Regions from separate parts of the Corynebacterium sp. KPL2895 genome, predicted to be linked through region 1. Evidence: predicted binding sites of a transcription regulator. Region 1 holds the regulator's gene; the other holds the start of a gene.
What was found. The regulator LexA, encoded in region 1, represses DNA repair genes until DNA is damaged. The targets are predictions, from matches to a motif close to CGAACANNTGTTCG.

Region 1 (15,191 bases):
TACTGAAGGAAGTATTGACCAAGAGGCCAACAGCGAAGCCGAATACGATCGCTTCCTCGAGGCAGTCGATATCGTTGCCAGCCGCTTGGAAAACCGCGCCGCAGCCGCGGAGGGCCAAGCCTCGGAAGTGCTGACCGCAACCGCCGGCATGGTCAAGGACCGCGGCTGGCACAAGGCCGTGCGCAAGAACATCCGCTCCGGCAAGAATGCCGAGTTCGCCACGGTGGGAGCCACGGACAAGTTCGTCACCATGTTTGAGGCGGCCGGCGGCGTTATGGCTGAGCGCACCACCGATCTGAAGGACGTGCGCGACCGCGTCATCGCCCAGCTGCGCGGCGAGCAGGAGCCCGGTTTGCCCATGGTGGAAGGCCAAGCGGTACTTTTTGCCGATGACCTCGCGCCTGCCGATACCGCCACCCTGGATACCGCGCATATCCGCGCACTCGTCACCGAGCTGGGCGGGCCCACCAGCCACACCGCGATCATCGCTCGCCAGCTCGATATTCCGTGCATCGTTGCCGTGGGAAACAAGCTGCGCGAGATTGAAAGCGGCACGCTCGTCTTCGTCGACGGTGCGCTTGGAACCGTGACGCTGGGCGCGGACGAGGCAGAATCCACCAAGGCGGTCGAAGAATATCGCGAGCGCGCCGCCCGCGTTGCCGAATGGACTGGACCAGCGCAAACCAAGGACGGCCACCGCGTGCAGCTTTTGGCCAACGTGGCCGATGGCAACGCCGCCCGCATCGCCTCCGACTCGCAGGCAGAGGGGATTGGCCTCTACCGCACGGAGCTGTCGTTCCTATCCGCTAGCGAGGAGCCTTCCGTTGACGAGCAAGCAAAGATTTACAGAAAGGTCTTCAACGCCTACCCCGATTCCAAGGTCGTGGTGCGCACCTTAGATGCTGGTTCCGATAAACCGATTTCTTATGCCACGCTGTCCTCTGAGGAGAACCCGGCATTGGGCGTGCGCGGCCTGCGCATTGCCCGCGATAATGAGTCCCTCTTGACTCGCCAGTTGGATGCCATCGCACAGGCTGCGGAGTCCCGCGGCGAAGCTGCCGAGACCTGGGTCATGGCACCGATGGTGGCGACCTCGAAGGAGGCCCAGTGGTTTGCGGAGCTGTGCCGGGAGCGCGGCCTGACCGCGGGCGCAATGATTGAAGTTCCCGCGGCTGCGCTGATGGCGGATAAGATCATGCCGCACTTGGACTTCGTATCCATCGGCACCAACGATCTCACCCAGTACACGATGGCCGCTGACCGCTTGTCGCCACAGCTTGCTTACCTCACCGATCCGTGGCAGCCGGCCGTGCTTCGTCTGATCCAGCACACCTGCATCGCTGGACACGAATACAACGTCCCAGTTGGCGTCTGCGGTGAGGCCGCGGCCGATCCGCTACTGGCCTGCGTATTGACCGGCCTTGGCGTCAACTCCTTGTCGGCTGCGTCCACCGCAGTCGCCGGCGTCGGTGCCCAATTAGCCGAGTTGACCTTCGACCAGTGCCAGCAGCTTGCCGATGCCGCCCTCAATTCCGAAGGCCCCTCCGCCGCCCGTGCCGCGGCGATGGAGCAGATAGAAAAATTCAACTAGCGGCATAAAGCTTCGCCCTCCCCACCTCGGCGCCGAGGCAGGGAGGGCGAAGTCGTGTGCGGCCTGGATCTATTCGCTGGCTAACACAACGTCTATCTCGCGCTCGCGGAGAGCATCGACGAAGGATTCCGGCGTGCCGGAATCAGTGATGACGACATCGATATCGGCAATGGAAGCGAAGCTCACCAGGTAGTCGTTGCCCAATTTGCTGGAATCGCACATGACCACGACCTTGTGGGCATTCGTGACGAAGGCGGATTTGATGGCTGCTTCTTGGGAATCGGCCGTAGACAAGCCGTGATCGAGGGTCAGGGCATTGGTGCCGATAAAGGCGACATCGGCACGCATGAGCGCCATGGTGCGCAAGGCGGTATCGCCGACGACGGCCTGAGTGATTGCGCGTACGGTTCCGCCGAGGAGCTGGACATCGGGGACGCCACTATTGGCGAGGGACAGCGCAATGGGCAGGCTATTGGAGACGATATTGAACTGCGCTTGCGGGTATTGCTGGCTGATGAGCTCGGCAAAGGTATTGATGGTGGTGCCGGCGTCCAAAAAAATGCTGCCGCCGCCAGGGGGAAGGAAATCGAGCGCGGCATGCGCGATGGCGGCCTTGGCCCCCGATGCGGATCGCTGACGGGTATCGAGCGTGAGCTCTGCGGTTTGGAAGGCTTGCGAAGCAACGGCGCCGCCGTGCACGCGGTGGACAACGCCCTCTCTATCCAGCACAGCTAGGTCGCGGCGGATGGTTTCGGCAGTCACATCGAAACGCTCTGATAAATCGGTGACATTAACGCGACCCTCGACAGCAGTTTGGGACGCGATTTGGCGGCGTCGCTCCTCTGCGTACACGGACCCTCCTTGCTCCTTGCCTTCGGCCGGGCGGTTACTCCATTTGCGTATGCAGGTGCGCGGTGAAAGCTATATGATGTGGGATTTCTTCCTCCATTGTGTCAAAATTCAGCGGTAATCGGACGAAAACAAAAATGCAGGTTTGTGCGGCTGTCCGTTTTTGAACAAAACTTGCTGGTCAGTAAGCAATATTTCACCTTGATGAAAGTCAGACCAATTAGCGGTTAACTTACGGATCCGTTATTTCGGGGGTGCTTTATCAATAGGGAGCCCGAGTTCAAGTTGGTTTTGTGGGGCGTGATTGTATGGATGAACGGTCTTAAACTTCGGTAAAACTGGTACGCCCTGCTCTCCAAGTCGGGGAGACAGGGCTGTGCGAGTGGGTCGAAAGAATGCGTTTCAAGGAAGCGGGCGCAGAATACAGGTAGCGGTTATGGCCGCTGGTGAAGAACCGGCGTACAGCGAGTTCACATCTGCCTGGCGCGACTTAGAGCTTGCGGAAGACGGATACTACCTTGCCCATAATCTCTGCATCGTCGCCGTTGATGGGTGGGTAGGCATCATTGTGGGGAAGGAGCCACACGCCGGAGGAGTCGCGGTGGAATTCCTTGACGGTGGCCTCGGAGTCATCGAGAAGCGCGGCGACAAACTCGCCTTCCTCAGCCACTGACTGCGACCGGATGATGACCCAGTCGCCGTTAAGGATGCCGGCATCCTGCATGGAATCACCCACAACCTGCAACATATAAAGCTCGCCGCCGCCGACGACCTCGTCCGGCATGGGGAAATACGTATCAATATTTTCCTCTGCGGTGATCGGTGCACCGGCGGCAATGCGTCCCACGACTGGAATATAAGCTACGGCAGCGGACTCTTCAGGGCTGCGGGCAGAGGTATCGGTGGCCTCTTTAGATTTACGACCTGGTTTCTTTTCGCCGTCGTCAGTATTGAGGTGACGCACATCGACCGCGCGTGGCTTATTAGGATCGCGGCGCAAGAAGCCCTTTTCTTCCAGCTGCTTGAGCTGATAGGCCACGGACGAGGTGGATTGCAGGCCTGCGGCATCGCCAATTTCGCGGATGCTGGGTGGGTAGCCGCGTAACATCACCGCATCGCTGATGACGTTCAGGATGCGGCGTTGCCTTTCGGAAAGAGAAGCGTAATCGTTCTTTGCGTTGCTTGCTTTTTTGCGGCCCATGTGCGGCTCCTAGCTAGGGGTCTGAGGTTCTGCGGTCGTGGCTTGAAAAGGGGACTGGGTGGCAGTTGCGTGCCATAACCCATTTGTAGCACGAAAAGTACAGGCGTTCGAGATTTGCACACAAAACTGGACAGGTTTTCGAAGGAATGCTATAAATCGAACATAGAATCAATCTCGAACACAGGAGCGACATTATGCTTCTGTCGTGTCAAGGGGCCGCTTTAGACTTACGGCGGTCGTCGAAAGGAAAGAAATGTCTCAACTACTTAACTCTCGCAATAACATGGTTAAACAGCACTCGGTACGTCCACAGATCGTACCTTCAGCCGCTATCTGGGATATTGATGATCGTAGGTGGGGTGCTCAGCATCCCCGCTCTGAAAGAGGAAAAATTAGGACACTAGATTCTGAATATCGAACGAATTCTAAAGGGGATTCGAATATGTGGACTGAAGAGTATTCGTTGCCTAATGTGGCGAACAAGACGATCGAAGAAGACGATGCCCAGAGTTCACGCAAGAATTATCTCCTTGGTGCTGTGTTCGGCGCTGCGGTATTTTTTGGCACGGTCGTCGGCGGATTGATGGGCACGAGCGCTGAGGCACCGACTGAACCTGGCGCTTCGGTACAGCAAGTAGAAGCAGCGCTCGTTCAGTAATGCATCTAGTACTTAAGCGAGCGTTGGGAGGGCTTTAGGCTTGGCGTCTTTTTTGCCATCAGCTTGCCTTCCTCTGATTAGACGAGACCTGCTCACTTAACGAGGCAGGCATGCCGGTAACAGGAGTCTGGTGTATTGGCGTCTGAATCCTGGTTTGGCCTCGGGGTAAACTAAGCCGAGAAGCTAAAATAGCGAAAGGACTAGCGTGTACTGCCCGTTTTGCCATAACGAACAATCCCGCGTTATTGACTCTCGCGTGGTTGATGCAGGCGCATCGATACGGCGCCGCCGCGAGTGTGCTTCGTGTAAAGGGCGTTTTACCACTGTGGAAAAGGCCGTACTGCTGGTCGTTAAGAGAAACGGCCTTGCAGAACCATTTAGCAGGGACAAACTCATTCGGGGTGTCAGGCGCGCTTGCCAGGGCCGAGATGTTAGCGATGATGCCCTTAAGAAGTTGGCACAAGAAGTTGAGGAAACAGTGCGGGGCCATGGGTCATCGCAGGTTAACGCCAACGAAATTGGGCTTGCGATCCTTGAGCCGCTGCGCGACCTAGACGAGGTCGCATATCTGCGCTTTGCCTCGGTATATAAATCTTTCGAGAGCGCGGACGATTTTGAATCGGAGATTCGACTGATGCGGCGACGCGATCGCGGGGACCTTTAAAATGCGGGGCTTATGGCGGTTTCTTAGCAGTTATACGGCCATGCGAGTGCAGGTTTAGAGCAGTTTTAGCTGGCTTTTTGCATCATTATTTCGCTGTGGTCGGCTAATTCTCATGGCGCCGGCGGCCAAGAGAACGGATTTCCTTGTGGTTCGTCGGCAGCGGCGCATGGGCGGCAGTTGTGTTTGGGCTGCGGCGATAGTCGGCTGGCGGTTTTGGTTAGCCAGCCGACCGACCAGCGATGGCGGGAGCGGAGTTCTCAGCGGGTGACGGGGACTCGAGGTGCTGGGAGGTCAGCGCAGTTTATCCACTGCCTTCTGGATCCTCCGCAGGGATACCGCGTGCGCCGTTCCGAGGCGCTGGGCGAATAGCGAGACCCGCAATTCCTCGATCATCCAGTGGAGGTCCTTGACCTCGCGCGTCTTTTCACGACCCGCGGGGAGGTTGCGCAGCCGGTTTGCCAGGTAGGCCATGGCGTTATCTACCTCGGCCTGACGGTCGGCATCGCGATCTGGGTCGAGCGACAGGTCTTCCAAGCGGATCCGCATTGCCTGGATGTAGCGGGGAAGGTGTCGCAGGTGCGCGGCTCCGTGCACGGTGATGGCATTCGGCGGGAGAAGGAAAGCGAGTTGCTTTTCCATATCGTCGATGGCGGGACCGTCCCAGTGAGAAAGCTCGGCGCGGAGATTGGAATACTCAGCCAGGCCGGGGGCTATCGAAACAATTGATTGCCGCACGCGGCCGGGGACCTGTGGTTTTACGGAATCCTTGAGCTCGGTAAACGCCTCTGGGGAGCGCACGGGGCCGCCGGCTTCGAGCATGAGGTCACGGATTGCCGCGACGCGTGCGTCATTGACCAGCCCGTCGGCACCGCCATGCGGATAAGAGTCCACGGCGACGCGCTGTTGCAAGGGCAGCCCCTTGACCATTTGCGCGGTCGAGACAGAAATTTCGCGCATCAAGAGCGTGAGGGTGGTGGTGACCATGGCGGCATCGGCAGCGGCCTTGGTGGGGTGAACCTTAAGCTCCACGCCGTCTTTGGTGGCCACCAGCGCTGGGTAGGCGGTGACTTCGTGGCCGTCAACGGTGGTGGTGACGGTCTCGTCAACGGTGCCGAGGGTATCGTCGGTCCACTCGCTGACTGCGGTCGATTCGGCGGTGCGGCTAACTTGAGAGACGGACGATTTGATGTGCCCGGCCTGGCGCTCGCGCAGGGCGGCAAGGTCCCTATCGGAGTCGATGATGGTGCCACGCTTGTCGATGGCCGCGTAGTTCATCCGCAAATGATCCGGCAACTTGTCCGGTTGGAAGTCGGAGGCGTTGATGCCGTGGCCACCGAGCTCGCGTAGGACATCGGCAAGCTGCTGGGTAAGGGGGCCTTCGAAGGGAATGAGCCGGTCCATGGCGCGTTCGGCAAATTCCGGGGCTGGCACGACCGTGCGCCGCAGGGCCTTGGGAAGGGAACGAATAAGTTCGTTGACGAGCTCGAATCGCAGGCCGGGAACGAGCCAATCGAAGCCTTCGGTATCAAGCCCGGCAAGCATGGGCACAGGCACCATCACGGTGACGCCATCGAGCGGGTCGCCGGGTTCGAACCTATAGGTCAGCTCGTAATCGATGGATCCCTTGCGCCAGTGATCTGGGAAGGAGACTTCGGTTACGTCGTGGGAGTCATCGACAAGCGTGGCTGGGTCGAAATTCAGCAGATCGGGTTCCTGGCGGCGCTTTTTCTTCCACCAGGAATCGAAATGGCGGCCCGTGGTGACCTTGGCGGGAATGCGCTGGTCATAGAAATCGAAGAGGGTATCCTCATCCACGATAAGGCCGCGGCGGCGGGCCTTTTCCTCGTATTCGGCCGCTTCATCAAGGGCCTGCGCGTTTGCCTTGAGGAAGTCGTGGTGCGCGTTCCACTCGCCGGCGATAAGCGCATTGCGGATGAACATATCGCGCGCCGCGACGGGATCCACGCGGTGATAGGGCACGGTGCGATCCGCGACGATGGGCACGCCGTAGAGCGTGGACTTCTGGTGTGCGATGGCGGCCGCGCGCTTGCGGGACCACGTGGGATCGGAATAGTTGTGTTTAAGCAGATCGGCGCCAAGCTTTTCCACCCACGCCGGATCGATGGCGGCAACATCGCGGGCCCAAAGCCGAGAGGTTTCGACGAGCTCTGCTGCCATGAGGAACTCCGGCGGCTTTTTGGCCAAGGCGGAACCTGGAAAGACAAGGAAGCGAGTATTGCGGGCGCCGTGGAATTCCTTGGAATTGCCGTCGCGGGCACCAATATTGGAAAGCAGCCCGGATAGCAGCGCAATATGAATATCGTCGGCGCGGCGCTCGGTGCCCCCTTGGTAGTCCCAACCCAATTGCTTGGAGACGTCTTTGAGCTGGCGGACCAAGTCGAACCACTCGCGGATGCGCATGTAGTGGAGAAACTCCTGCTTCATGCGCTTGCGGAATTTATTGCCTGATTGCTCATTGCGGGTCTGTTTGATGTAATCCCACAACTTCAGCATGGACAAAAAGTCAGAGGTCTTGTCCTTAAAGCGCGCGTGCGCTTGATCAGCTTGCGCTTGGTACTCCAGCGGGCGTTCGCGCACGTCTTGGATGGTCATGGCGGCAACGATGACGATGACATCGTGGAGGCAGCCGTTGGTATGGGCCTCGATAAGCATGCGTGCCATGCGGGGATCGAGTGGGATGCGGGCCAAATTGCGGCCGGTTTCGGTCAGCGCCGGTTTCTCGTGCTTGTCTTGGAGGGCACCGAGCTCGTGGAGGAGGTTGAGGCCATCGCGAATGGCCTTGAACTCGGGTGGCTGGAGGAAGGGGAATTTCTCGATATCGCCGAGCTTGAGCGAGACCATCTGCAAAATGACGCTGGCCAGGTTGGTGCGCAGGATTTCCGGATCAGTAAACTCTGGTCGGCTTTGAAAGTCTTGCTCGCTGTAGAGGCGGATAGCGATGCCATCGGCGACGCGGCCGCACCTACCCGAGCGCTGATTGGCAGAGGCCTGCGAAATGGGCTCGATGGGCAGGCGTTGTACCTTGGTCCGCGTGGAATAGCGCGAGATACGCGCGGTGCCGGTATCCACGACATAGCGGATTCCGGGTACGGTCAGCGAGGTTTCGGCGATATTGGTAGCCAAAACGATGCGCCGCCCGCGGTGATTGCTAAATACGCGGTGTTGTTCCTGGTTGGATAGGCGCCCGAAGAGGGGCGCGACCTCGACGTTCTTCCATTTTTTGGCCTCGATTGCTTCCATGGCATCGCGGATATCGCGCTCGCCTGGGAAAAAGCAGAGGATATCGCCGTCGCCTTCTGCCATGAGCTCCTCGATGGCCTCGGTTAAGCCATCGAGCGGGTCTTGATCCACCAGCTTTCCACCGGCCTCGAATTCGAGGGGACGGTAGCGGATTTCTACCGGGTATGTGCGCCCGGAGACTTCAATGATGGGCGCGGGGGTGCCATCGGGTTGGGCGAAGTGCTCGGCAAAACTTTCCGGATCGATCGTCGCGGAGGTGATGATCACTTTGAGATCGGGCCGCTTGGGAAGCAACCGCTTGAGATACCCCAAGAGGAAGTCGATATTCAAAGAGCGCTCGTGTGCCTCATCGATAATGATGGTGTCGTACTTATTAAGGAAGCGATCGCGCTGCATTTCCGCTAGCAGGATGCCGTCCGTCATGAGTTTTACGGCGGTGGTATCAGAGACCTGGTCATCGAAGCGGATGGCGTAGCCCACCGACTCCCCAATGTCTTGGTCGAGCTCGGAGGCGATGCGCTCGGCGACGGTCCGCGCGGCGATGCGGCGCGGCTGGGTGTGGCCGATGAGTCCGCGGCGGCCTCGGCCGATGTCGAGGCAGATCTTGGGGATCTGCGTGGTCTTACCAGAACCGGTTTCACCGGCAATGATGACTACCTGGTTTTCTTCAATCGCGGCGGCAATATCGTCCTTGCGGCCGCTGACCGGCAGGGAATCGGGGTAGGTGAGTGGGGGAACGGCGGCATCGACAAGCGCGAGGCGATCTGCGGCGGCCTGGATATCCTGGCCAATTTCGCGCAGGGCCTTGGGGGCGCGTGCCTTCGATAGGCGGCGGCGGAAGCTGCGGGCCTCGGCGATGGTGACGTTGTCTAATGCTGCAAAAAGTTCATCGCGGCTAGGGGCCGGCGACGTCGTGGTTTCATGCTGTGTCATGGCTAATTAATGAGCTTACCCCGGTTACGTGGAGTGGAAAAAGTTGCTATTGTGAAAATACTTGTCTAAAAGATATTTTTCTCGTTGCACCCAACCCGAATATAGAAGGAAGGCACCGCTGATGAACGACAAAAACTCCGGTGGAAATGACGATTTTCCCCGCTATGAACCGACTGATCACCCGGAGGATCAGCCGAGCTACGGAAGCCTGCCGTCCTATGGCGGCAGCCACGAGAGCGGCAGCTACGAAAGCTCCGGCAATCAAGGATATGCGGGCTACCAAGCACAGGACAATACCGTAAATTCCGGCGGATTTACCGGAAAGCCCTCGGCCATTGATTCGATTTCGTGGGCCTTTCGCACGGTGTTTAAGAACTGGAAACTGTGGATACTCGGTGCCTTGCTCGTTGGCGTCATTGTCATAGCAGTCTCCGGAGTGAGCCTGGCCGTTGCTCCCGCAGAGGGCGCGGATGCCTCCGGTGCGGGATCCATTGTGCAAATCGTGTCCTACGTGATCATGGTCGTCGTCAGCTTGTTGGCGATGCGACTGGCGCTTTTCCAGATCGATGACCCGCGTACTGGGTGGAGCTATGTGGGCAAGGACGTGCGGTGGTGGCAGCCACTGGTGATCATGATCATCATCGGTATTATTTCCTCGGTAGTAATGTTCATCTTCGTTGGTGGCTCGATCTTCCTCGGCCCAGACGCGGGCGCCGACGCCACCGAGGACGAGGCGTTGGAAGCCATGGCGAGCTTTTTCGGAGTCATGGCTGTAGTGGCTCTCATCGGCCTATTCATCCAGCCGCTTTATATGCTGATGCAATGGTTTGCAGCCGACGGTGACGGGGTTGGCCAAGCCATTAAGAACGGTTTTAAGGCCGGTAAAGGAAACTACGGCCAGCTCCTGCTGCTGACGGTGCTCAACGCGCTGATTATGATTGCCGGCGGCATCCTGTTGCTGGTTGGCTTGATTGTGGCCGTACCGGTTACCTTACTGGCTACGGCTTACTTGTTCCGCCAGTGTGCAGGCCGCGCGACCGGCCAAACTGCGTAAGCGCTTTAGCATTATTTAAGGCCACCGAGGCATTGCTTCGGTGGCCTTAATCGTGTGTGGCGGTTTTATCCCTCCAGCGAGCGTGCGAGGGCATTTTCATAAGCGGCGGTAATCAGGGTGCCGAATTCGCGGAACTCTTCACTGCGTGCGGCAGAGGAGCGGAAGACGAGGCCGATTTCGCGCTCAGCGGTGACATCGGGATCGAAGTAGGCGATGCCGAGGTTCTTGCCGTGGCATTCGGTGGCCAATGCGGACTTGGGGATAAGGGTGCAGCCGAGCCCGCCCATGACCAGCTGCATAATGGTGGTAAGCGATGAGGCACGCGTGACGGAATTGGTTGCTTCCGCCGGGTTGACGTGGGCGTGCCGGCAGAGATCGACGATTTGGTCGCGGAGACAGTGGCCATCGTCAAGCAGCAGCAAATCCAAGTCCCGCAGCTCCGCCACCTGGACGTCCGTACGCCCGGCGATGGGGTGATCGGGCGGGCTGACGATGGCGAAGTCCTCGGTGTACAGCGGGCTGTCGACCATGCCCGTGGCCTCTGAAGGCAGCGCAAGGACGGCTAAATCGAGGTTGCCGTTGCGCAGGCGCGCGATGAGGTGCTGGGTTTGCTCCTCCACAAAGCGCGGCTCAAGCTCCGGGTAGGTCTCCGTAATCTTCGCCAACAAATCCGGGAGGATATACGGGGCGATGGTCGGGATAACGCCAATGGTAAGCGGGCCGGACAGCGTGCCGTGGGCGCCGCGGGCGTGCGCGAGAAAGGTATCGGCGGCCTCAAGTGTGGATTTGGCATAAGGCAATAGGGTTTCACCGGCCGAGGTTACGATGACCTTGCGGGTAGAGCGCTCGATGAGCTGCACGCCGAGCCCCTGCTCGAGTGCCACGAGGCCCTGGGAGAGGGAGGGCTGAGAGATCTCCAGCTTGGCGGCAGCGGTGCCGAAGTGCTTGTTTTCCGCCACGGTGACAAACGTGCGCAGCTGGGCAAGTGTTGGTCGATACTCTTTATTATGCATGCCTATCACTCTAACATTTATCTATAGGATTAGCTATTGACGTGACCGGAATTAATGGTATTGTCTTTGGTGTTGGGCCGGAGAGGGTCCGGCCCGTGGTCCTCGGTACGGGACCGTCAGAAACTTGAAAAAGATTACCCTTTTAAGAAGGAGTTGAAGAACATGCCTATCATGACCGTTGGCGAAAAGTTCCCAGAATTCGACCTCACCGCCCTGACCGGCGGCGACCTGCACGACGTTAACGCTAGCCAGCCAGAGGACTACTTCGAGCAGGTTTCCTTGGACAAGTACGAGGGCAAGTGGAAGGTCGTCTTCTTCTACCCCAAGGACTTCACCTTCGTTTGCCCGACCGAGATCGCTGCCTTTGGCAAGCTGGATGAAGAATTCCAGGACCGCGACACCCAGGTGCTGGGCGGATCCACCGATAACGAGTTCGCTCACTTCAATTGGCGCGCAACCCACCCGGACCTGAAGGACGTTCCGTTCCCGATGTTCTCTGACGTGCGCCACGACCTGATCCGCGCCCTGGGCGTAGAAAACGCTGACGGCGTTGCTGACCGCGCAACCTTCATCATCGACCCAGATGGTGTTATCCAGTTCGTCTCCGTTACCCCGGACGCTGTGGGCCGTAACGTTGACGAGGTTCTGCGCGTTCTCGACGCCCTGCAGTCCGAAGAGGTCTGCGCCTGCAACTGGGAGAAGAACGACCCAACCAAGAACATCGACAAGATGGACGTTGTTCAGTCCCAGCTTTAAGCCTTAGTTATCAGTAGGTGCTTCCCCCGCCGTTCTGGCGGGGCACGCACTTGCCTTGCAATTTAAGTTACTGAGAAAAAATTTAGAAGGAGAAAAACTGTGTCTATCGAGAACTTGAAGTCAGCACTGCCTGAGTACGCCAAGGACCAGAAGCTCAACCTCGGCGCGCTGACCCGCACGACCGAGCTGAATGAAGAGCAGCTGTGGGGCACCCTGTTGGCTTCGGCGGCAGCTACCCGCAATGACACCGTGATTTCTGAAATCGCGGAAGAGGCACAAGAGCACCTCTCTGAGGAAGCTATCAACGCCGCTTACGGCGCTGCCACCGTCATGGCGATGAATAACGTTGCCTACCGCGCCAAGGGTTGGTTGGGCGATGACTATGCACAGGTTAAGTTCGGCCTGCGAATGAACTTCATCTCCAAGCCTGGCGTGGAGGACGCTAACTTCGAGCTGTGGAATATCGCCGTTTCCGCCATCAACGGCTGCGAGCACTGCTTGGGTGCACACACCCAGAAGCTCAACGATACTGGTGCGACCAAGGAGCAGGTCTGGGAGGCCATCAAGGTTGCTTCTGTCATTCAGGCAGTCGCACAGGCTGTTCAGATTGAGGCTGCACGCTAAAAGCGCTGCTTAATCAGCCTTTAAACTAAGCCACCCCCGCCCACTGTTTGTCTCGGCGTCCCCCACAGGACGCCGAGTGCAGCGGAGGGGGTGGCTTAAGTCGTTTTACCCAACCCGCGCGTTCCTAATACTCGACGCGCAACTCTGACAGGCGGACTTCGCCGGCTTCATCGGAGGCGTCCAGATCGACGGTGGCGACGAATTGATAGGCGCGATCGCCTGCTGGGTCCTTAATGATTTGCCGCACGGGCCAGCTGCGGGAGCTGGATTCTTCCAACCGGAAGTACTCGGGTCCGCGCGCCTCAGGGCCGGTATCAATATCGTCGTATTCGTCAAAGTAGTCATCCAAGACGACGCCAAAATCGGGGACCTCGTCCAGATAATCCAATACCTCGGCGAGGCGGTCTTCTTCCTCCAACGCGAAGAGTTGCGCGAGGCGGAACATGTAATTGCGGACCATAATGCCAAAGGCGCGGCGATTGGTGGTAAGGGCTGTTGGGTCTTCGACGCCAAAGGCCAGCTCGCGGTCGAGCGTATCTTGATCGATGGGGGAGTCTTCACCGGCCATCTGCGCCCATTCATCGACAAGCGAGGAATCCACCTGGCGGATAAGCTCACCTAACCAAACAATGATGTCTTCAATTTGGGGCGTCGTATATTCATCAGGGATGGACTGCTTCAGGGTCCGCCACGCGTCGGTGAGATAACGGAGGATAACTCCCTCAGACCGGGCTAGGCCGTAGGTGGCCACCAAATCCGAGAATGTCATGGCATTTTCTACCATGTCTCGCACTACGGATTTGGGCCGCAGCTGGAATTCCTTTACCCAAGCATTGGTCTCCGCAAAGGTATCGTAGGCCTGCTCGAGCAGCTCCTCTAGCGGCTCGGGCCAGGTGATATCCTCCACGATATTCATGCGGTCGGTATAGTCCACCCCGTCCGCCTTGAGCGCGGCAATTTCTTCCCCGCGCCGCTTCTTCTGTTGGGCCTGCAGCACCTGCCGGGGATCATCGAGGATCGCCTCAAAGACCGAGATCACATCAAGGTGATAGCTCTCAGCCTCCGGGTCCAACAGAGATAGCGCAGCCAAGGCAAAGGGGCCGAGTGGCTGGTTCAAGGCAAAGTCTCGCGGCAACTCCCGCACGAGGTGGTACGGGCGGCCGTAAATATCGAGCCCCTTCGTGGATTTTTGGACCACGCCGGAATCCACCAATCCGCGGAAGAGGTCGAGGGCGGTGAGGATGTCCTTGTTCTGCTTGCTGCGGGGATCGTGATTATCGCGCAAGAGGTGGCGCATATGCGCATAACCATCGCCGTGGCGGGCTAAGACATTGAGCAGCATCGAATTCGAGACCCGGAATTGCGAGGTCAACTGCTCTGGTTCTGCTTCTGTTAGCCGCGCAAAGGTCTTCTCGGACCACGAGACTTCGCCCTCGCGTGCGGATTTCTTCTTGAGCTTTTTGAGACGCTTTGGATCATCGCCAATGCGCCTGCGGGCCTTGGCATTTTCAATCTCGTGCTCTGGGGCCTCAACGACGACGGTACCTTCCGTGTCATAGCCCGCACGCCCGGCGCGACCTGCAATCTGGTGGAATTCGCGGGACTTCAAGATGCGCTGGCGTTGCCCATCAAACTTGGCCAGGCCAGTCATCAATACGGTGCGGATGGGCACATTGATGCCCACGCCCAAGGTATCGGTGCCGCAAATAACCTTGAGGAGGCCGCGTTGTGCGAGGCGCTCCACAAGTCGCCGGTACTTGGGCAGCATTCCCGCATGGTGGATGCCAATGCCCTTGCGAAGTAACTTTGAGAGGTCCTTGCCAAAGGCGGTGGTAAAGCGGAATCCGCCGATTTCTTCAGCGATATCCTCTTTTTCCTCTTTGCTAATAATTCCAGAAAGCGAGGTCAGGGCTTGGGCCCGCTCGGCTGCCTCGCGCTGGGAAAAGTGCACGACATAAATGGGTGCCTTATTATCGGCGAGCAGCTCCTCGATGGTTTCGTGCACCGCGCTAAAAACATAAGAAAAGTTAAGCGGCACCGGGCGAGTAGAGCCGGCCACTAAATTAGTCTCGCGCCCCGTGCGGCGGGTGAGATCTTCCTGCAGCCAATCGGTATCGCCGAGCGTGGCAGACATTAAGAGGAATTGCGCCTTGGGCAGCTCCAAGAGCGGAACCTGCCACGCCCAGCCACGATCAGGATCAGAGTAGTAGTGGAATTCGTCCATGACCACCTGGTTGATGTTGGCCTCGGCACCATCGCGAAGCGCGATATTAGCAACGATTTCGGCGGTGGCGGCGATGATGGGGGCGTTGCCGTTTACGGTGGCATCGCCAGTCATCATGCCCACATTCTCTGCGCCGAAGATTTCACACAGCGCAAAGAACTTCTCGCTGACCAGCGCCTTAATGGGCGCGGTATAAAAACTCCGCTGCCCGCGGGCTAGGGCGATGAAGTGGGCGGCGTTGGCCACCATGGACTTTCCGGAACCCGTGGGGGTCGCGAGGATGACATTATCTCCGGCCAAGATGCCGAGCGAGGCCTCCTCTTGCGCGGGGTATAAATCGATTCCCTTGCTGGTGGTCCATGA
Region 2 (15,191 bases), on a different contig from region 1:
CACCACATCGAGGGCCTCCACGATGGTGGATTTACCGGCCTCGTTCTCGCCGTGGATAACCACCACCCCGGTTTCTGGCAGATCATCTAAAACCAGGTGCTCGATGCCGCGGACGTTTTTAATCTCTAAGCTGTGGATGCGCATGTGGTTTATCCCTCCAGGCGAAATAGCATATTGGCGGCGTCGCGGGCCACCGGATCCTCGCGGTTTTCCAGCAGCTCTTGCAGGGCGTCGGCGGCATAGCCGGAAATGTCCAGGTTGGCTAGTTCGTCTTCGCTAGGCTCCAAGAACAGGTCCATGGTTCGCTCGCGCGGGCGCAGCGAGGCAAAGACCGCCTCCAACTCATCCAGCCCGCGCTGCAGCCGGGCGTGCGCCGCGATGCCGAGGGTGCCCTGCAGGCTGTATTTAATCGCCGTGCGCACCTTATCCGGGTACTCCTCGAGGCTGCGCAGGAAGCGCTCGACATCCTCGATGGAATTGACGGAGGCATCGAGGGCCTCAAACGTCCAGCGCCCGATGCTGCGCTTATCGATGTCTATGTCCTCCCCCTCAATCCTTACCACCAACGCGTTCCCGGAATCGGCCTCGCCGCCACCGGTGGAGCATTCCTTAAAGTCCGTGGTCTCCGGGCTACCGGAGAACCAGACGCGGCCGGTCTTTCCCAGGCTGGCCGTCGAGTGGGTATCGCCCAGCGCCAAATAATCAATCACCCCGCGCTCCAAGCACTGCTCTACGAATTCCAAGTCGATGGTATCGGCCTCTCCCCCGCTAGTACGCGAATCCACCTGGCCATGGCCCACGGCGATCCTGATTCCCTCAGTGGGTTCGAGCGGCTCCAAGGCCTGGCGCACCAAATCGTGGTTGGCGCGTTTGGACAAGTACGGTGCCCCCACCAATTCCACGCCCTTGCCCACCGCGATGGGTTCTGAATCCGCAATGACGTGCACGTTATCCGCGCTGGTGCGATAAAATACCGAGTCCGCGACCAGCGGATCGTGGTTTCCTGGCAGCACATACACCGGCACCGGCAAGCGCTTAAACATCTCGGTGGCGCGCGCCAAGATTTCCCGGGAGAGCGCATTGTGTTCAAATACATCGCCCGCCACGACGATGAACTGCGCGCCGACCTCCTCCGCGAGCTGGCCTAGGTGCATGATGGCGGACTCGCGGTCATCGTTGAAACGACCTTGCGCCTCCCCCTTCAAGAACCAGCGGGTCATTCCCAGCTGGAAGTCGGACGTGTGGATAAAGGTCGTTGCAATCATAATCAGTGCGTTAAGTGGTAGTAGAGGTCTTCAATATCGGACACGGCCCGCAAGAGGTCAATATTGGTATGCGATACGGCCCGCAGGGCCTTGCGCAAGAGGTCCGGATCGGAATCTTCCAGCGCTGGGGCAACCTTGGGGTGCGGCAGTTTAGGCATCTCGCGGCCATTCCAGAACACGTCGTTCTTTTCTTCCGCGGATAAATCGCTAGCTCCAAAGCTTTCTCGAGAGACCTGCTGCGATTGCTCCATGACGGCCTTTTCCAAGCGCGCAAAGTCCAGCCCGCGCATATTGAAAATCACGGCAGGATCCGCATCCGCGCGGGTGGCGAGCCTATCTCCCACCGCCACGATGTGCTTGCAGGCATACGCGGAATCCGGGCAGGTGCAGGATAGCCGCAGATCTTCGACCTCGCTGGCAAACAAGGTATCCAGCGCTTCCTCAGACAACAGGCCCTTGCGCGCATTCGCTACGGAATTCGGCGTGCGCGCGAATTGGCCGGCGAGTGCCGCAATATCGTCATTATCGCGGTACGGCAGCTGGATGAGTACGGAAAAAGGCTCGTTCTGGGAACCGGCCACGCGCCCATGGATGGCACCGTTGCGGATCTCCAAGCCAACGACGTGACCGCCTTCGGCGTACTGGCGCCCGCGGGTAATCCGTCCCCGGTCCGCATCATGGCTGGTAAAGGAAGAAATCCGGGCTGCGGTCTTGGACAGTAGCCGCCCGCTGCGGTCAACATGGTTGACCTCATCCGGGGTGCTCACGCGCTTGCGGGTACCAAAGTTTGCGTAGATGACATTGTCATCGCCCTTAACGGCCATCCGCTTACTCCTTTCCCCGGTAACTCATGAGCTCTGCCAGCTGGTCCGGCTCCAATTCCGTGAGCCAGCCCTCGCCTTCGCCGACGACGGAACCAGCCAGCTGCGTCTTTCCATCCAAAATGTCTTGAATGGATTCTTCCAACGTGCCAGCGGTAATCATCTTATACACCTGCACGTTACGGCGCTGACCAATGCGGAAGGCGCGGTCCGTGGCTTGGTTTTCCACCGCGGGGTTCCACCAGCGGTCCATGTGCACCACGATCGATGCCGCAGTTAGGTTGAGGCCCGTGCCGCCCGCCTTGAGCGAAAGGATCATCGCCTGTGGGCCATCCTCGGCTTGGAAGTCCTCCACCATTTGGTCGCGCTTATTCTTCGTCACCCCGCCGTGCAGGAAGGGAATCTCGTGGCCCAGCTGCCCGCTCAGGTAGGGCTGCAGGATATCCCCGAAGGCCTTGTACTGGGTAAAGATCAGCAGGCGCTCGCCGGATTCGGTAGCGGCATCGACAATCCGCATCAGCTCCTTCACCTTGCCCGAGCGGTGCTTGCCCTTGATAACCACTGGGGACTCATCCCCCAGGTAGTGCGCTGGGTGATTGCAAATCTGCTTAATGCGCGTCAGCGAGGCCAAGACGACGCCGCGCTTGCTGATGCCCGTAGCATCCTCCAAGCTCTTCTTCACCTCATTGACCAGCGCCTTATACAAAGCCGCCTGCTCTGTGGTCATGGATACGGTAAGAATCTGCTCGGACTTTTCCGGCAGATCATCGATGATATTGGGATCGGTCTTGACGCGGCGCAGGATAAGAGGCGCGGTCAGCGCGCGCAGGCGCTCGGACATCTCTTCATCATTATTGCGCTCGATGGCCTTTGCGAAGTGATTGCGGAAGAAGGACGCCGTGCCCAAGATTCCAGGGTTGCAAAAGTCCAAGATGGAGCGCATCTCTGACAACCGGTTTTCCACCGGCGTACCAGTCAGAGCCACGCGGTGCTCAGAGGGCAGCGATCGCACCGCCTTGGAGGAACGCGTGGCCGAATTCTTAATGGCCTGCGCCTCATCGAGGACCACGCGTTGCCAAGACACCTCGCCCAAGAGGTTAAAGTCCCGGCTCACGGTGCCATAGGTAGTAATGACGAGATCTGCTTTTCCTGCGGCCTCGAGGAACTTCTCCCCGCTCGGACGCCCCGCGCCGTGTTGCACCATGACCTCGAAATCCGGCACGAAGCGACGCGCCTCGCGAGCCCAGTTACCCACCACGGAAGTCGGTGCGACTACTAAGGTGGGTCCGGTTTGTTCACCGCGCTCCTTCTCCACCGCCAAAAGGGACAGTAGTTGGAGTGTTTTGCCGAGCCCCATGTCATCGGCAAGCACGGCACCGATGTTATTGCGCGACATCCAATACAGCCAGTCCACGCCAGTACGCTGATACTCGCGCAGCTCAGCATGCACGGTCTCCGGAATGTCCACGCGCTTAGGCGCAACCGTATCCATGCCGCCGAGCAACGCGGTATGCCATGTGCTGCCGGTAAATTCGATGGGCTCTTGGGCCATCGACTCAAGCGCCAGCTCCCGCAGCTCCGCCACCGTGACCTGGTGCTCACTCTTCTCATTGAACTCCGCGCGGCGACGCTCGACCTCCGCCATGAGCTGCTGCCATCCCGGCTCATTGAGTTTTTTGGCCATCTCCGCCGAGGCCGCCAGCTGCTCGAGCTCCTTCTTGGCGCGCTCGCGGGACTTATCCGCCAGCTCCTCCATATAAGAGGAGACCTTGGACACAACCTGGGTATCGGCCATCACCCACTTGCCGCGCAGCTGAATGAGGCCGGACTTGGAATTGACCAGCTCATCCATCTCGGACTCAGTAAGCTCCACATCGCCCACGGACATGCGCCAGTTATAGTCCACGAGCTGATTCATGCCGATGTGCTTCTTCGTGGCGGCCTCGGCCGGGTCCCGGGCCTCACGGGTTTCCAGCTTGGCCTTGGTATCCATCTGCGCCCACGATTTGGGCAGCATGACGGTAATGCCCCGCTTTTTCAGCTCGGGCACCTCGTGCGCAATAAACTGTGTGAGCTGTTCCGTGTCCAGGTAGACATCCCAATCGCCGTCGCCGGGCTGAGGAAATTGCGTACTCTGGCCCAGGCTCGGTGCCGCATGCACGGCCTTGCGGTGGTTTTCGCGCAGCTTCTCGATGCTCGCCCTATCCAGCTCGTCCGCCGATACCGGCCGCGGCGAATCCGTTCCAGAGCGTACCCGCACCCGAATCGGCCACGCTGCATCTTCTGGATCCTGTTCCTCCGGTTCCTCCACGATGTAGACGAGTTGGAGTTCCACCTGGTAAATGGAATTTTTCCATTCATTGAGCCCACGCAGCAGTTGCGCGCGGCCGCGGCGGATAGGGGCCGTCGTCAGCAATGCGCGGGCGAAGTCGTGCCAAGGCATGGGCCGGGGCTCATTAAGCAGTGGCTGCAATTCCCGGTTGGCAATCCAATGCGTCAGTTCATCCGCGAGGTCATCTGAAAGGGCTCTATTATTTATATGGAGAATCCCGGGGGCCGCGGCCATCATTTCTGCTAGCCAACCGCGCTCACCCAAACCTGAGGCCAGCTGCCACATGGGAAACCACTCGTTGGCCTGGTACGCCAACCGGAACGTCACCCTGCCCGCGCGGACAAACTTGCTCAGGCCACTATATGCGTGAATGAGCCAGTGCAGATCCGGGGCAATCGATGCCGGTGGATGATGGTCTAGGTATTCCAGCTGGGCTAGGGCTTCTACTGCTTCTTCTGGGGCAAACATGGCCATGGGCACCATGAGCGAGACGTCTTTGCCCTTTGGAGTCCGTAGTGATACGCGCGCCCGGTTCCGGAAGGATTTCTTAGCCAGGATGGCATCAATTGCCTGCGGAAACGTCCCTTCTGGCACGGCCGAAGGCATAACAATCTTGTGTCCTTCTACCTGCTCAATCCATAGACCAAGCCCCGAAACCGGCAGCCAAAGGCCATGCACAAGGTAAGAAGCCATAACGGCCAGCATAGCAGCCCTGTATAGTTTTGTTACAAGCTCGTTATATTCACGTCTTTACGCAGTTAGACGGTGAAAAACATCACCGGAGATCTATGCCACAGCTGAATTTTAGCTTGGGTGAACCTTAAGTCACCGTTAACGTAACAATGTCCGATAAATCACTACAAGGAGTGAAACGTGCAAGAATCAACTTGGTACGTCATTGCGATGATTGTGTACCTCCTCGTAATGGCAGCCATTGGCTACTGGAGCTACAAACAAACCGACGAATACGACGATTATGTTTTGGGCGGCCGTGGCCTGCACCCATTCGTAGCTGCTCTCTCCGCCGGCGCATCTGATATGTCCGGCTGGCTGCTCATGGGCCTGCCTGGCGCGCTCTTCCTTTCCGGTTTTTCCGAGCTGTGGATGCCTATCGGCCTCCTTATCGGTGCATGGGCAAACTGGAAGTGGATTGCGCCGCGTCTGCGCGCTTACTCGGAGGTTGCGGGCGATTCCATTACGGTCCCCTCCTTCTTCGAGAACCGTCTGCGCGATAAGTCGCGCATGCTGCGTATTATCTCCGCAGTTATCATTATCTTCTTCTTTACCTTCTACGTCTCTTCCGGCATGGTCTCCGGTGGTCGTTACTTCGAGTCCACCTTCGGTGGCGACTACATCACCGGTATGTTGATCATCGCCGCAGTGACCATTTTCTACACCTTCATCGGTGGCTTCTTGGCAGTGTCCTACACCGACGCTATGCAGGGCATGCTGATGTTCGTCGCCCTGCTGATCGTGCCAATCATGGCGCTTTTCGCTCTTGACGATGCCAGCGCGATCTTCTCCTTCGCTACCGAAAACAGCTACGCCACCGATGGCGCACTCGAGCCAAACGATAACTACTTCTCTCTCTTCGCTGGCGTTTCTGCTGGTGTTATCGTTGGTAACGCCGCTTGGGGCCTTGGCTACTTTGGTCAGCCGCACATCATCGTGCGCTTCATGGCACTGCGTAAGCCTTCCGACGCCAAGCAGGGCCGTTTCTACGGCATCACCTGGATGGGTCTTTCCGTCATCGGCGCTATCTTCGTTGCGCTTACCGGTACCGTGTACTTCACCCAGTTCGGTGAAACCATTACTGACCAAGAGAACTTCGAGACCATCTTCTTGGATATGGCTCAGGCCATGATGCACCCATTGCCTGCTGGTTTCATCTTGACCGCAGTCTTGGCAGCGATCATGTCCACCATGTCCTCCCAGATGCTCGTGGTTTCCTCTTCCCTGATTGAGGACCTCTACCTCATCATCGCAAAGCGCAAGCCTGACGAGCGCATCCTGATTAACCTGTCCCGTACCGCCGTCGTGGCCATCGCGGTCATCGCCGCAATCTTGGCCATCAACCCGTCCGATTCCATCCTTGGCCTGGTCGGCTTCGCATGGGCTGGTTTCGGTTCCGCATTCGGTCCGCTCGTCATCCTGGCTCTGTACTGGAAGCGCCTCAACGCAACCGGTGCAATCGCCGGTATGGTTACCGGTGCAGTCGTCGCCATCGGCTGGGGCATGTCCCCGCTTGGCGATTCCCTCTACGAGATGGTTCCGGGCTTCTTCTCCGCACTCCTCGTTACCGTTCTGGTCACCTTGGCTACCAAGCAGCCAGACCAGGAGGTCTTGGACGAGTTCGAGGAAGCCGAGAAGCTTGCCAAGCTCGTTGAGAAGGACGACTCCCTGGACTTCGAGGAAGCAGCAGAAAAGGTTTCCGATAACAAGTAGGAACCTTCCCGCACCTCGCGGAGTCCAATAGGGCATGAAGTCCTATTATCTGGCCGCGCTATCATGCATAACCGCTCTCGTTATCGCATGGTATGCGTGGCCTTTTCCGCGTTTTGATGTCTCCACAGTGCCGGCTCGCGCGGAATTGCCGGGCTACGACCGCGACGAGTTCGGCGGCTGGCAGCCCAACGGCGCATGCACCACGCGTGAGGCCATCATGGAGAACCAAGCCAGCGAGGACTTCGCTGACTGCCGGCCACAATCCGGCACGATTTATGACCCCTACGCGGGTGAGATGATTTCAGCGACCTCCCCCATCGAGGTCGACCACATCTTCCCGCTTTCCGCCGCCTTTGACCTGGGGGCTGCAGAATGGGACCAAGACACCAAGATCCGCTTTGCTAACGATCCCCTCAATCTGGTGGCGACCAGCCGGGAGCTCAATCAGGAAAAGTCCGATTCCCTCCCCTCTGAGTGGCTCCCGCCCGCCAACCGCTGCGATTACTCGCGGCGCCTCGCAGAAATCGCCCGGAACTACGAGTTACCGTTGCCCCGCGCAGACGTGCGTGCAATGAGAAGGCAATGTCGGTTCGATTTCTAGCAGGGAAATTGATTAGGGTGAACAAGGCAACTTTTCTTAACTGAAGGGCATCCTCCATGACTACTTTTTTCATTTTCCTGCACGTGGCGGCGGCCATTGTTCTGCTTGGCCCCGTGTGCATTTCCACGTCCATCTACCAGACGCAGCTGCAGGGCGCAGCACAGGGCGATAAGACAGCCCTCGGTGCCGCCCGTAACCTGCACAACATCACCAATACTTACGGCTACATTTCCGCGCTCGTGCCGGTCCTTGGCCTTGCTGTCTTCCTGTCTGATATCGAAACCTTCAAGAGCCAGGTCAACTTCCACATCGCCATCCTCGTGGCCATCATCGCGTGGTGCCTGCTCTTCTTCCTCATCCTTCCTAAGCAGCGCACGGCGCAGGCAGCCCTAGAGTCCGGCGATACAGCCAACCTGGGCTCCATTAAGAAGTCCTTGTCCGCTTTCGGCGGCGTCTTCAACCTCCTGTGGATCATCTGTCTTATCTTGATGTACATCTAGGAAGCCATTTACTCTTCGGGGACAGTGTCATCGCTGTCCCCTTTTTCATGGGTGGACTCTTCCCGAAGTTCTTCTTTTAGTTGCTGCGCATCTGCATGCGCATTCTCCCTCCGTTTCTGCGTCGCCTGTGCAACCGTCTGCGCCCACCTGCGGTTCTTGGGGGCCAGCGGCCCACTCGCGGAGTCATAGACCCACGTAGAGTCATCAAAGAGCCAGACGATGTCCCCGCTTATCGGGTCCTTGATATAAAAGGCCCTGCCATCGGTCTTTATATTGTGATGGTGTTGGCATAAGCACGTAAGGTTTGCCGCCGAGGTCGGACCGCCATCCGCAAAGTCGTGCCGATGGTCCATCTGCGAAACCACGGCCGGCCGCGTGCAGCCTGGCCACCGGCACGTGCCATCCAAGCCCTCTACAAACGCCCGGATATCTGGCGGCGTCACATAGTTGGGGCTCTCCGCCTGACCGGCTTTCTCCATATCCCTTGTCGTTGTCGCGCGAGCCTGTAGGTCATCCGCGGTCTCCGGGGATACCCAGCCCAAGTGCTGTACAAACGCGGGCGCATCCGGCAGGTCGCAGCGATACATATTCAACACGACCTTGGCCTTCGCCTGCGCCTTTCCAGTCAGCAGCTCCACTGCGGCCTCAGCCATCGTGAGGTCCTTGTCCGTAGCGATATCCCGAATATTGCGGTCGATTATCTCCGCGGTTTCTAACCCGACGTCCAGGCAAACCGCGGCCCACTCCCCGCCTGTAGGTTCAACGCTATAGGCTTGCTTGCGGCGCGGATCCCGCGCGGCAATAGAGGGATCGAGGCGCACGATGAGCTCGCGCAGCTTTCGGCGGAGATTGCGGTGCGAGGGCAGCTTTTGATTGGGACGGGTTGGGGTCAAGTAGTTGGTCAGGGCGTCATCGATAGTGAATTTCTTCTCCGCATCAATGGCGCCGAGTTTGGCTAGGGTTTGGTCAATCGTAATGAGTCGGTCTAAATCTAAATGGAAATGCTGTTCTTGCCGAGCGCGCAGCCGCGGCAGCTCTTTTAATCGCTCGAAGGCGAAAATAATATTCCTAATTCGGGACTGACGCGCCCCAGTTAAGTTAGACAGGGATTGGCTAATAATTTCGATATCGTCATCCGGGCCAGGATGAAGCCTTTCCCAAAACTGGTATTCGGCCTTCCTAATCTCCGTAGCTGCACGGGAGGTAGAATTTTCTGGATTGGTATTGGCATAATATGGCGCATTCATGGACTTTCTTTCGAGAGATTTACTAGAACATGCTTTCGCCATACACCATACAAAACCACCCTGACACACTACCCCCGTTTATAGTAAAAGCGCAGGTCACAGGGCATGAAAAAAGGGCCTCTAAAAAGAGGCCCTTTGGAGGTTTAATTAGTCGCGGAAGCGACCACCGTGCTTGCGGCCACCGCCGCCGCCATCACGGCGAGGCGGGCGGCCGGTATCCTTCTGAATCTTGATGAGCTGGCCAGAAATCCGGGTATCCTTCAGGCGGTCCAGCACAGCCGGGTCCATGTTCTTCGGCAGATCCACGAGCGTGTGCCCCACCGCAATGGTGATGCGCCCGAAGTCCTTGGCAGACAGGCCACCTTCGTTGGCGATAGCACCGACGATGGCACCAGGGCGGACATTCTGGCGCTTGCCGACGTCCAACCGGTACGTCTCAAAGTCACCATCCGGCCGCTTGGAGCCGCCGCGGTTCTTGCCGCCACCCTTGAAGTCACGGTCGCGCTTGCGGTCATCGCGATCGCGGCGGTCCTTCTTTGGCTTGGGCAAAGGCTTGTCTTCCAATAGGAAGTTCTTGCCACCCTGATGCATGACGGCCAACGCAGCCGCGATGTCGTCCATGGCAACGTCGTTGTCTTCCGAGTACTTGCGTACCAAGTTGCGGAAGAAATCGGCCTGCTTGTTGTCCATGGACTGGGTAATGGCCTGCGCAAACTTTTCCTTGCGCTTCTCATTGACCTCATCGACGGACGGCAGGTCCATCTCTTCGAGGCGAGCATTGGTCACGCGTTCGATGGAGCGCAGCATGCGGCGCTCGCGCGGGGTGACGAACAAGATTGCCTCGCCAGAGCGGCCGGCACGGCCAGTACGGCCGATGCGGTGCACGTAGGACTCGGTATCGTTCGGGATATCGAAGTTCACCACGTGGGTGATGCGCTCGACGTCAAGGCCACGCGCGGCGACGTCGGTAGCGACGAGGATGTCTAGGCGGCCATCCTTGAGCTGATCGACGGTGCGCTCGCGCTGCGCCTGGGCGATGTCGCCGTTAATGGCAGCAGCGCTGTAGCCGCGATCGCGCAGGGCCTCGGCCACCTCTTCGGTCTCGTGCTTGGTACGGCAGAAGACGATGATGGCGTCATAGGTAATGACTTCGAGGATGCGGGTGAAGGCATCCATCTTTGCGCGGTGCGGAATCAGCAGGAAACGCTGCTTAATGTTGTCGTTGGTGCGGCGCTCCGACTTAACGGTTACTTCCGCCGGGTTGTGCAGGTACTGCTTGGACAGGCGGCGGATGGCATTAGGCATGGTGGCGGAGAAAAGCGCCACCTGCTTGCGGTCCGGGGTACTTTCCAGGATGCGCTCGACGTCTTCCTGGAAGCCCATGTTCAGCATTTCATCGGCCTCATCGAGGACGAGGAACTGCAGCTGGGACAGGTCAAGCGAACCCTTTTCCAGGTGGTCGATGACGCGACCCGGGGTACCCACGATGACCTGGGCGCCGCGACGCAGGCCAGACAGCTGGATGCCGTAGGCCTGACCACCGTAGATGGGAAGAACCTCGATTCCCTTCAGGGTTTCCGCGAAGGATTGGAAGGCGTCTGCAACCTGCAGGGCCAGCTCGCGGGTAGGCGCAAGGACGAGCGCCTGCGGGTGGCGCGCCTGCGGGTCAAGCTGGGACAAGACCGGCAGCGCGAAGGCTGCGGTTTTGCCGGTACCGGTCTGTGCAAGGCCCACGACGTCGCGGCCTTCCATCAGGATCGGGATGGTTTCTGCTTGGATGGGGGACGGCGTGGTGAAGCCTACTTTCGCAACGGCTTGCAGAATTTTATCTGGCAAGCCGAGGTGCTCGAACCCCTGGGAGTTGTCGTTGGCCGAATCTTTGGACTCAGCGCCGGTGCCCTCAGAAGTATTCGCAGCCCTGGTGTCCTGGTTGACACCTTGCGAGTTGTCCTGAGATTCCGACTTATTAAAATCTTCCGGCTCGTTTACGCCGCCGGTGGCGTTATCGGTAATGCTCATTGCTCGTCCAACCCTACGCGATACCGGCGGCAAACTCCATTCCTCGCTATACCCCCGCCACAAACGTGCGATAGCTCAGCGGCATACCCGGCCGGTAGGCCAAGTGCACCGCGCTAGGAGCATCGAGCACGTGCAGGTCAGCGGCAGCGCCCTCCACCAGGGTTCCCTTCGCGGGGCGGCCCTTCGGATCAAGGCCGTTGCCCACATTATGGCGGCGCAGCGCCGTGGCACCGCCGGTAGTGGCGGCATGGATGGCCTCGTCGACGGATAGGTGCTGCTGCAGGACGGCCGTGGTCACGCAGTAGTTCATCGACGAAGTATAGGAGGTACCTGGGTTGAGGTTGGAGGCGATGGCGAGGGTGGCGCCGGCATCGAGAAGCGCACGGCCAGGCGCCAGGGGCTCGCGCGTGGAAAGATCGCAGGCTGGGAGCATGGTGGCCACGGTCTCAGATGCTGCGAGCTTTTCGATGTCACTATCGCTCAGGTAGTTCACGTGATCAACCGAGGCGGCGCCGAGATCGACCGCGAGGCTGACACCCGGGCCCTCGCCAAGCTGGTTGCCGTGCACGCGCAGGCCAAGGCCCAACTTTTTACCGGCTTCTAAAACCCGGCGCGACTGCTCTTCATTGAACGCGCCGCGCTCGCAGAAGACGTCGATCCACTGGACGTATTCGGCAACGCCGTCCAGCATCGGGCCGACGACCTCATCGAGGTAGTCTTCCGCATCCGCTCCCGGCGGCACGAGGTGGGCGCCCAGGAACGTGACGTCATCGACGTGCTGGGATGCTACGCGGGCGGCTTCCACTTCAGATTCCGTGTTGAGGCCATAGCCGGTCTTGGTCTCGAAGGTGGTGGTGCCACCGCGGCGGCCGGCGGCCACGCGCTCGGCGACGAGCTTATCCAAGCGGTCCGCCCCCGCCTCCCGGGTGGTGTCCATGGTCACCGCGATGCCACCTGCCTCGTAGGAACCGCCGGACATGCGGGCCTCGAACTCGGCGGAGCGGTCACCGTCGAAGACCATGTGGGTGTGCGAATCCACCCAACCAGGAAGGACGGCGCGCCCGCCCAAGTCCACCTGGTCATCGGCGGCGGGCGCCTGAGATGCAGGGCCAATCCAGGCGATGGTGCCGTGGTCGGCGATAAGGGCGGCATCGTTAAGCGTGCCGTGCTCGCTGACCGTGCGGAGTTCAGAAATTCCGGTAAAAAGTGTGCTCATTTAATCCCTTGCCTTAAATTCCATGGGAACGCGAACGCCGCGTTCTTTGGCTACTTCCTCTGCGCGAGAGTACCCGGCATCGACGTGGCGGATAACACCCATCCCTGGGTCATTGGTCAGTACGGCGCGCAGCTTGGCGGCGGCGAGATCGGTGCCATCGGCAACCGTGACCTGGCCGGCGTGGATGGAGCGACCCATGCCCACTCCGCCGCCGTGGTGGAGGGAGACCCAGGTAGCGCCGGAGGATACAGCGGTCATGGCGTTGAGCAGCGGCCAGTCAGCGACGGCGTCGGTGCCATCGAGCATGGCTTCGGTCTCGCGGTACGGGGAGGCAACCGAGCCGGAATCGAGGTGGTCGCGGCCGATGACGATGGGGGCCTTAATCTTGCCCTCGCGCACTAGGTCATTGAAGAGCAGGCCGGCCTTGTGGCGCTCGTTGTAGCCGAGCCAGCAGATGCGGGCGGGCAGGCCCTCGAACTCGACGTATTCTTCGGCGGCGTCCAGCCAGTTATGCAGGTGCTCGTTCTCCGGGAATAGTTCCTTCAGGGCTTGGTCGGTAACCTTGATGTCTTCTGGGTCGCCGGACAGAGCTGCCCAACGGAATGGGCCCATTCCCTCGCAGAACAGCGGGCGGATATAGGCGGGAACGAAGCCTGGGAACTCGAATGCGCGCTGGTAGCCGGCGTGGCGGGCCTCATCGCGGATGGAGTTGCCGTAGTCAAAGACCTCGGCACCCTCGTCCTGGAATTCCACCATCGCCTGGACCTGTGCGGCCATGGATTCGCGAGCCTTTTTGGTAAAGGTCGTGGGATCAGCCTTGGCCTCGGACTGCCAGTCATCCACGGTGATTTCGGTGGGCAGGTAGGACAGTGGGTCGTGCGCGGAGGTCTGGTCGGTGACGATGTCTACCTTGAACCCCCCGGCGCGCTGGCGGCGCAGCACCTCTGGGAAGACCTCGGCGGCGTTGCCCACGAGGCCGACGGAGAGGGCCTTCTTGTTTTCCTTGGCATCGAGGACCAAGCGCAGGGCCTCGTCCAAGTCGGTGACCACTTCATCGAGGTAGCGCTTGTGCTGTCGGCGGCGCAGGCGGTGCTCATCCACGTCCACGATGAGCACTGCTCCCCCGTTGAGCGTCACGGCGAGCGGTTGGGCACCGCCCATGCCGCCACATCCACCGGTCAGGGTCAGGGTGCCTGCCAGGCTGTCCTCGAAGCGCTTCTTGGCCACGGCCGCGAAGGTCTCGTAGGTGCCCTGCAGGATGCCCTGGGTGGCGATGTAGATCCAGGAACCGGCCGTCATCTGGCCGTACATCATCAGGCCCTCGTCCTCGAGCTTGCGGAAGTGTTCCCAGTTAGCCCAGTCGCCCACGAGGTTGGAGTTGGCGATGAGCACGCGCGGTGCCCATTCATTGGTCTTCCAGATGCCCACCGGCTTGCCGGATTGGACGAGGAGCGTTTCATCGCTTTCTAGGTCCTTCAGCGATTCCACAATGGCATCGAAGGCCTCCCAGCTGCGGGCTGCGCGGCCGGTGCCGCCGTAGACCACGAGGTCCTCGGGGCGCTCTGCCACCTCTGGGTCGAGGTTATTCATCAGCATGCGCAGTGGCGCTTCGGTTTGCCAGGATTTTGCGTTGAGTTCGGTGCCGCGGGGTGCGCGGACTTCGCGTGGTTCAGACATGGCTTCCTTTCGCTCGTGCTTATCGACGCCGTGCCCTACCCCCAGGCCGGTTTCCCGGGGCTGTCTCCCGGGGGCTTGGCGAGCGTCACAGATATCAATTTAGTGTGATGCACAACGTATTTAGAGCTTGCACAGTCACCAACTGTCTGGCATTTCAGACTCTGCGGCTACGATGGCAGTCATGCGCCACGTATTGCCCGCCCTTGCCGCCGCCTGCCTGCTGGCAGGATGCTCCTCGCAGCCACAAGAAGTCCAAGAAGCCACAGAAGACCCAGAAAACTATGTGGCCCTCGGGGATTCCTACGCGGCGATGGGCTCGACGACGCTCCCGCTCGATCCGCCCGATTCCTGCGCACGCGCACAAGATTCCTATCCAGAACTCGCCGCTCAGGAGATCACCACGAGCTCTTTCCGCAACGTCGCCTGCCAGGGCGCGAGCACGCTGGATGTTTTATCCTCCGCGGGCGAGCACCCCGCCCAGGTGGACGCGCTTGCCCCGGATACGTCCCTTGTCTCCTTGAGCATCGGCGGCAACGATGCCAGCTTTGTGCGCCTGACCCAATGCGCAACGGACGATATATGCCAAGACGAATCGGGGGCGCAGATAGAACTGGAGCTACACGATCTGCCCCAACGCCTGGACAAGGTCTACGGGGAAATCGCCCACCGCTCGCCTGATGCGAAGGTCATTGCCACCGGCTATATCCCCCTCATCAATCCCGGCGAGACTTGCCCCTTCATAGAAAAAATCCCGGCCACAGACCGGGAGTGGTTGGCAGATACCATCCAGCGCATCAACAAAGCGGTACGCGAGGCCGCCGAACGCAACGGCGGCACCTACGTGCTGCCTGACGATGCCCCGCAACACTCCGCCTGCTCGGATGAGCCGTGGGTGGACTTTACGGGGCAGGATACCGATTCCTTCCCCATGCACCCCACCCACGCGGGCCAGGTGGCGATGGCCGAGGCAGTTAGCGCAGCTCGCTCGTAGCGGCCTCGACGGCATCGATCAGCGCGCCAGACTTCACCAGGCGTACGGTCTCCTCGATTTCCGGCGAGAGGTAGCGG

Region 2: ABRP95_RS01545 (HNH endonuclease signature motif containing protein) is a predicted target of LexA. The motif match lies at 9,236-9,249, and genes of this name have one in related genera.

The regions. Positions count from the first base shown of each region.
Region 1 covers NZ_JBEHFY010000005.1:77,520-92,710, forward strand. Annotated here, with positions in the region: gene ptsP (phosphoenolpyruvate--protein phosphotransferase) at 1-1,591, shown strand, start outside; gene sugR (transcriptional regulator SugR) at 1,661-2,443, opposite strand; gene lexA (transcriptional repressor LexA) at 2,931-3,641, opposite strand; gene ABRP95_RS03495 (hypothetical protein) at 3,895-4,299, shown strand; gene nrdR (transcriptional regulator NrdR) at 4,505-4,963, shown strand; gene hrpA (ATP-dependent RNA helicase HrpA) at 5,255-9,157, opposite strand; gene ABRP95_RS03510 (hypothetical protein) at 9,279-10,211, shown strand; gene ABRP95_RS03515 (LysR substrate-binding domain-containing protein) at 10,277-11,224, opposite strand; gene ABRP95_RS03520 (peroxiredoxin) at 11,387-11,980, shown strand; gene ahpD (alkylhydroperoxidase, AhpD family) at 12,080-12,604, shown strand; gene ABRP95_RS03530 (DEAD/DEAH box helicase) at 12,729-15,191, opposite strand, start outside.
Region 2 covers NZ_JBEHFY010000002.1:112,335-127,525, reverse strand. Annotated here, with positions in the region: gene ABRP95_RS01580 (AAA family ATPase) at 1-144, opposite strand, end outside; gene ABRP95_RS01575 (metallophosphoesterase family protein) at 150-1,265, opposite strand; gene ABRP95_RS01570 (SWIM zinc finger family protein) at 1,268-2,089, opposite strand; gene ABRP95_RS01565 (DEAD/DEAH box helicase) at 2,094-5,111, opposite strand; gene putP (sodium/proline symporter PutP) at 5,292-6,863, shown strand; gene ABRP95_RS01555 (HNH endonuclease family protein) at 6,898-7,464, shown strand; gene ABRP95_RS01550 (DUF2269 domain-containing protein) at 7,521-7,964, shown strand; gene ABRP95_RS01545 (HNH endonuclease signature motif containing protein) at 7,973-9,211, opposite strand; gene ABRP95_RS01540 (DEAD/DEAH box helicase) at 9,359-11,230, opposite strand; gene hutI (imidazolonepropionase) at 11,277-12,446, opposite strand; gene hutU (urocanate hydratase) at 12,447-14,123, opposite strand; gene ABRP95_RS01525 (SGNH/GDSL hydrolase family protein) at 14,305-15,114, shown strand; gene hutH (histidine ammonia-lyase) at 15,095-15,191, opposite strand, start outside.